One region of the Blautia producta genome, then DNA from elsewhere that is predicted to be linked to it. Evidence: riboswitches for the same ligand, from Rfam matches in the RefSeq annotation. Region 1 holds a riboswitch; the other holds the start of a gene.
What was found. A riboswitch is a leader RNA that binds a small molecule or an ion and turns the genes downstream of it on or off. The one in region 1 is predicted to bind cyclic di-GMP.

Region 1 (3,417 bases):
AGATTATGAGAAAATATGTGTTTGTGGCGTTTCTGTGCAACAGCTCTTTTTCCTTTGGGTTTGAGATGAATACGGCAAAGAGGATCATTAAGGGGGATATTATCCTGGATCTGCTCAAGCCGGTGTCTTACAGAGGAATGCTGTTTTTCAGGATGCTTGGGACAGCCGGGATGGAGTTCGGCGTAACGCTGGCACTGGTGGGAATCCTGTATCTGTCGGTAAACGGTGTGGGGGGAATAAGTGCGGGAAGAGTGCTGTTGTTTTTTGTGTCGTTGTTTTTGGGTATGGGGATAAAATTCGGGATACAGTATCTGTTTTCTCTGCTGTGCTTTTATACGGATAATTCTTATGGGGTGACAAAGGCCAGGGAGGTGCTCACCAACTTTTTTTCCGGGGCGCTTCTGCCCCTTGTGATGTTTCCGGGAGTGCTGAGAAGGGCAGTGGAGATACTGCCTTTTCAGGGCATTGTGTTTACGCCCTGCAGTATTTTTATAGGGACATTTTCCATGACGGAAAGTCTTCGGGGTATCGTGGTGCAGGCTGTGTGGATCGGAATTTTGTGGGTGTGCGGTGCGCTGTTTTGGAAGAAAGCTTCAGGGGTAATTTCCCTGTATGGAGGGTGAGTGATGAGAAGATGGATATATTATCTGAAGATGTATGGGCAGATCCAGATGCAGAATATGAAATCCCTGGCCGAGTACAGGACAGATTTCCTTATGATGGTGTTTTTTACCGGGTTTTCTCAGATCTGTAACCTGGGAGTGCTTGGCATCATTTACAGCAATATCCCTGAGGTCGGAGGGTGGAAGCTGTGGGAAATACTGCTGTTATACAGCTTTCTTTTGTTCTCGGAGGGGTGTATCAACTTCTTTTTTCAGGGGACATGGAAGATTGCGGAGATGATCAATTTAGCGGATCTGGACCGTTTTCTGGTGCGGCCCCTGCCGGTGGGACTGCAGCTTTTGACTGCCAGGATTGATTTTGACGGGCTGAATAAGATGGGGATTGCCGCCGCGGTGTTTGCATTGGGGGTAAGTCACTGTGATATCCGGTGGAATTTGTGGAAAATTGTCTGTCTGGTGGTTTTTCTTGTGGAATGCTGCGTGATTCGGGTTTGTATGATATGGATCGCAAGCTGTGCTTCTTTCTGGATGGAGAGCGGTAAGAACAGTTTGAATTTTTTTGCCATTTCTATTGGAGAGATGGCGAAGTATCCGCTTATGATCTATCCGCCTATTCTGCGGGGGATATTTGGATATCTGATCCCGTATGCGTTTGTCAGCTATTATCCGGTGGGGTACCTGCTGGGGAAAAGCGGAATGGGTGTAGGGGTGATAGTCATGCCGGCAGTGTGTGTGGTGATGCTGGGGGCGGCGGTGTTGGTGATGAAGAGGGGGCTTGGGAGGTATGAGAGTTGTGGGAATTGAGAGAGGGCTTGGGGAAGGTTTTAGAATCAAAAAGTGCCTTCAGGAAATTGCGCATATGAGAGCGTATTTGTATAATTTTGGCAAAGATAGAACAATATTGTTGTTTAGTAAAATTGTGTTGACATTTAATTGTGAAAGGAGTAAAGTTGTATTAAGATAAATTTTCGATAATAGTAAAGCTGTCGAAAGGCAGTGACACAAAGCTAAAGGGTCTAAGGTCTAGAATGCAGACTATGACAGCCAGTTGCCGTATTATTTGATGTAAGGTGAATTGAGAGCCTTGCTTTATTTCGATACGTTTCTGCCTGCAAATTACTGCAGGCAGTTTTTATTTCAGAGGAAGTCTGCTCTGAGATAAAAAGTCCGTTAGGTACTTATCACAGGATAAGTGCATTCTTTTGGTACGGAAAATCAGAGAGAATGTCCCTTTCGGAAGCAGCTTACCCTTTAGATTTGTGCAGAGACCAGGCATAGCGCCGGGGTTTGCCGCACAAACTCCGAAAACTGAAAAAATCAGGAACCGCGCGAGAGTATGCCTAGGCATACTCTCTTTGTTATTATATATAATAACAAAAACATCCTATCAACATAAAATATAATCTGTGCGGCCGAAAACTTGTTCAGAGGTGAGTGTATTGAAAGAGGAAGAAAACAATAACAAGAGCACTGGTGAAATCGTTACTGACAATGCTCTGAAGCTTCAGAAAGCGGTGCTGAGGCAGAAAATAATGATTGGCGCTTTAGTGGGTGTCATCGCTGTAGGCGGTGCGGGCGTGGCAGGATATAAGCTCGGATGGTTTGGCGGGGGAGATGACAAAGCTCAGGAAGAACAGGTGTCCGCAGATATTGACCCCAATGCCGGGGATTGGGACGGTACCATACCGGAAGCACCTAAGGGCGACCCGAACGCAGAGAACATAGAATTGCCGGGATATCCGAAAATCTATATACCGGCGGGACAGACCGATGTGGACGTGGCTTTTTCCAACCCGGAAGGGAATCCCTGTTACTTTACATTTCAGCTTGTGTTAAAGGACAGCGGGGAAGTGCTCTATGAGTCAAAACAGGTACCGCCGGGAGAGGCTATTACAACAGCTACATTAAGCAAGGCGTTGGATGCTGGGGAATATGCCGCTGAACTGCGGATCACGACAGCAAGCATTGTGGACTTATCCCCTATGAATGGAGCAAATATGGAGACAGTGCTTGATGTGAGGTAAGGGTGGTGTTTCATGAACGGCAGGAATCGGAGAGGGATTGTAATTTCTGTTATTGTGTCAGCGGTGCTGGCGGTTGGGAATACAGGGGTGGTTTTGGCAGATACAGATTATGTGGCATCTGATTATATAGAGGAAGAGATAGGCTTGCAAACAGAACCTCAAAATGAGGATTTGTATGTGGATGGTCTACCGGAGGAACTTCCAGGCACGGATGAGGAACATGAAGAGGACAATGAATTGTTGGACAGTGCCGGGGAAGAGGAAAAGACAGAGGAAAGCAACAGTGTGCATCATCACAATGCATCCTGTGGCTATAGAGAAGCACAACCGGAAATACCATGTGACCATGGGTGTACGGACATTGATAAAGAAGGCGTGATTATACATTGCCCGGAGTGTGCTTATCGTCCGGCAGTTGAGGAAACTCCCTGTAAGTATGAGCTGGAAAAATTAAAAGAAGAAGAATTAAAAAAGCAGCAGGAAAGTCAGGAACAGCCGGAGGGACCGGATTCTGCAACAGAGGAATCTGAAGAAGAGGAACCCCAAAAAGAAGAGTCCGGTATAACGGATGAGCAATTAAAAAAGAAAGAAGATGAGAACCAGGAAAAAGAGAGCGGATTAGAATCAGAGGAACAGAATCAGGAAGGTGTCCCCTCCAAAGAGATCGATGAGGGTCAGAAAGAAGATGATTCCATTCAGGAAGAACAGGCCCATGGGGTGACTCCACCTCAGGATGAAACGGAGGAGAGTAGTATTGATTCAACTGATGA
Region 2 (3,417 bases), 2.3 Mb from region 1:
GGCGATACCAGGATTTTAAAGACGGAACTTTCGCCCAGGCTTCATGCTGCGGCAAAGGGAAAAGGCTGCGATCATTGGATCTGCCGGGATGCATGCAGAGCGGTTTTGGAGGGAAAAGAATTTATTTTTGCGCATTTTCATGAGATTGACGATGCGGCTCATGCAGAGGGACCGGTAGGCCTGGCATGTATGGAAAAATTAAGAGAGACAGATGCATATATAGAAGAGCTTTCCGGGATTTTTTCAGGAGAGATCCTGCTGATCAGTGATCATGGAATACATGAGACAGAGGACGGCGGTGATCATGGGGAGAATCCGTGTTGCGATGCCGCAAATCCTTATGATATGGAGGATATGCTGGCAGTCTGGGGGGAGCATATATGAAGGTAGAAGAAGGTTTGTTTGAAGGCATGATCCCTGTGAAACTGGAAGGGAAGCATGCAGATGGAGCAGAATATTCCTATCAGGCCTTTTCGGTGAGTGAGGTGCTGGGCAGCGTGTCTGCGGACAGCCTTGTGGAATTTATAAGCGGGGATGGCAGGGATGTGGCCGTGTCCGGCGAGGAGATCCTTGCAGGGGATGTATATCTGGTGCTGGACGGGGGAGCATACCGCCTTGTCATTCCAAAGGATACACACCGAAGGCGCTGGTGTAAATATATAACAGAAATACAGAGTGATCAAGGAGGGTGACAGTTGAAAATCTGTACGATCGTAGGTGTGAGAAAATCCGGCAAGACTACAACGGTCACCGGACTTATTAAAGAATTAAAAAAACGGGGATACCGGACAGGAACAGTAAAAAGTGTGTTCTGTCCAGAATTTTCCCTGGACACTTCTGACAGCAATACATGGAGACACAGGGAGGCCGGTGCTGATCTTGTCTGCATAAAGGGAAAAAAGGAGACAGACATTCTGCTTCCGGCGGACAAGAGCGGGGATTTCTATGAAAAACTGCCTGTGGATTTTCTCATACTGGAAGGGGAATATGAACTCTGCGTGCCCAGGATCATCTGTGCACATAAAGACGCAGAGGTGCAGGAGCGGCTGACAGAGGAGACCATAGCCATAGCAGGCAGATTGGCCGGGGAAAAGAAAACCTGGGAAGGCTTCAGGGTCTATCACTCTGTGCATGAGATCTGTGAGCTGGCAGATTTATTGGAATCACTGCCGGATGCGGAATTTCCGCTGAAAAAACGTCCCATGCTCCAAAAGGCGGCGGCTTTTTGTCAATGTGGATGTCATAAGGCAGAAAAAAAGCTGGCCGGTAAGAAAAAGCTCACGGCCCATCCCTCAGGCGCTGAGCGGAAACATATTTTCCTGACCGGGGAAAAGGGGATCGGCAAGAGTACACTTTTGAACCGTATTGTGGAAGAATTGGGAACAGAGCCTGTGGGTTACCAAACCCTGCCTTATGAGATCGGTGGTGTTCAAAAAGGATTTTACCTGCACAGCCTGGTACCCATGGGGGAGTTTGAAAATGACAGCCCGATCCTCATACGGACCGGCAGAGGAAAGAAGATATCCATACCGGAAACCTTTGAGACTCTGGGCACTGCGGTGATGAAAAAGGTGAAGGACATGCCTGAAAAAACAGTTGTGATAGATGAGCTGGGAAAAGCGGAGGCAGATGCCCCGGGTTTCCAGGAGGCACTGTTCTCCTGCCTGGATACCCAGAGCCTTGTCATCGGTGTCCTGCAGAAAAATACAGGTGCGTTTACACAGGCCGTTGCAGAGAGACCCGACGTAAAAGTTTTTGAGGTTACAGAAAAAAACAGGGACAGCCTCCTGGAAGTTATCTGTAAAAATATCAAAAAAATGAAATAAAAAGCTTGACTAAAATAGTCAAAATAGGTATTCTTATATTAGAATATGTCTGATGAATGAGACAGTGTCTAATGACAGACATTATAAAAAAATAAAGGGGCAAAACTGTCGTAAGGCAGTGACGCAAAGCCACGGGTCCCAAGGGAGGGATAGCCGGGCTGCAGACAGTGATGGACAGGTATACCCTGTCTGTCTGTTGTCTTTGTGAAAAAACGGTATCCCTGGATACCGTTTTTTTTGGCCCTGTAAGGGGAAGGAGAATAGAAATTGAAAATGAAAAAGTTATGCGCTTGGCTGCTCATATCCGGTATGATCTTGCAGACACCGGGAACTACCGCATTTGCCGCTGTACAGGAGCAAAATACAGAATCTTATAAAGCCGGCGGACAGGTTCAGAGCAAAGAGGCAGACAGCGGTCAGCAGGAATCTTCCAAACAGGAAGGGATAACAGGAGAACAGCAGGAGGTGTCCAAGCAGGAAGAGGCTACAGGAGAACAGCAGGAGGTGCCCAAGCGGGAAGAGCCTGCAGGAGAACAGCAGGAGGTGCCTAAGCGGGAAGAGGCTTCGGGTGGACAGCCAGAAGCCTCTACGCAGGAAGGTACAACAGGAGAACAAGCAGGAGAGGCCAAGCAGGAAGAAACACCGGGAGAACAGACCGGTGCGAAGGCGGGACAGAGCAATAGCCAAGAGTCACTAAAAAGTCCAGAAGCACAGAAGGAAGACGGAACACTGCCGGCGGATGGGAGCATAGTACAGAAAGGCCGGCTCCATCTGAGTCTGATCTACAGCCTTCCCTACAGCGCCCCGGAGACGCTGAACAGTGGGTTGCAGGCAGTCCTCACAAGAGAAGGGCAGCAGTTGGAAGCCTCTTTTTCCATGTTGGAAGGGGAGAGTGTGTCAAAAAAAGCAGAGGCCTCTTTTGTGGATCTGGAACCGGGACAATATCATCTTCGTATAAGCGGAAGCCATTTTGCCGTATATGACCAGGATGTGGAGATCCAGGCAATGGATCAGAAGATGCAGTTTATGGATGTCTACACCGGCATGGATTTTTCTGACATGGAGAGACATCCCGGTGTTATCGGATATGGGGATGTAAATCGTGACGGTGTTATTGATGAGAATGACAAAACAGAGCTGATCCGGGCCATTCATCTGGAGAGCACAGACAGCGTGTTTGATCTGGATCAGGATCAAAAGGTGGATCTTGTGGATCTGCAGTGGCTTTCTTACAGCTATGGATTCGAGAAAATGGAATCCTATGTGACAAGAAGTTATATTCTGGAAGAGATATCAGCAAATGTGGGCGAGACAACCCAGGTTGCAGAGGGAAGTGTTGAGAGTATCCTGGAAGACGGCGGCAGTGTTTCCCTGAAACCTGCGAATGACGGGGAAATCTCGCCGGAAAATCCGGTGGAACTGCAGCTTGATCTGGAAAAACGTACCGATATCCAGGCAGGGGCATTGGTTTTGTCGCCTCCGAGGGACTCCGGTAATATCATTCAGGCAGGGTCAGTGACCGTGGATTATGTGGATGAAGTGGGACAGAGCCAGACCATAGAAGTTCCCATAAGCAGCGTATCCATGTTCG

Region 2: another riboswitch for cyclic di-GMP. It lies ahead of BLCOC_RS17720 (fibronectin type III domain-containing protein); the one in region 1 lies ahead of BLCOC_RS00495 (hypothetical protein).

The regions. Positions count from the first base shown of each region.
Region 1 covers NZ_CP136422.1:110,386-113,802, forward strand. Annotated here, with positions in the region: gene BLCOC_RS00485 (ABC transporter permease) at 1-623, shown strand, start outside; gene BLCOC_RS00490 (ABC transporter permease) at 627-1,427, shown strand; cyclic di-GMP riboswitch class I at 1,590-1,679, shown strand; gene BLCOC_RS00495 (hypothetical protein) at 2,063-2,647, shown strand; gene BLCOC_RS00500 (hypothetical protein) at 2,660-3,417, shown strand, end outside.
Region 2 covers NZ_CP136422.1:3,939,894-3,943,310, reverse strand. Annotated here, with positions in the region: gene BLCOC_RS17735 (NTP transferase domain-containing protein) at 1-384, shown strand, start outside; gene BLCOC_RS17730 (hypothetical protein) at 381-692, shown strand; gene BLCOC_RS17725 (molybdopterin-guanine dinucleotide biosynthesis protein MobB) at 696-1,826, shown strand; cyclic di-GMP riboswitch class I at 1,915-1,992, shown strand; gene BLCOC_RS17720 (fibronectin type III domain-containing protein) at 2,100-3,417, shown strand, end outside.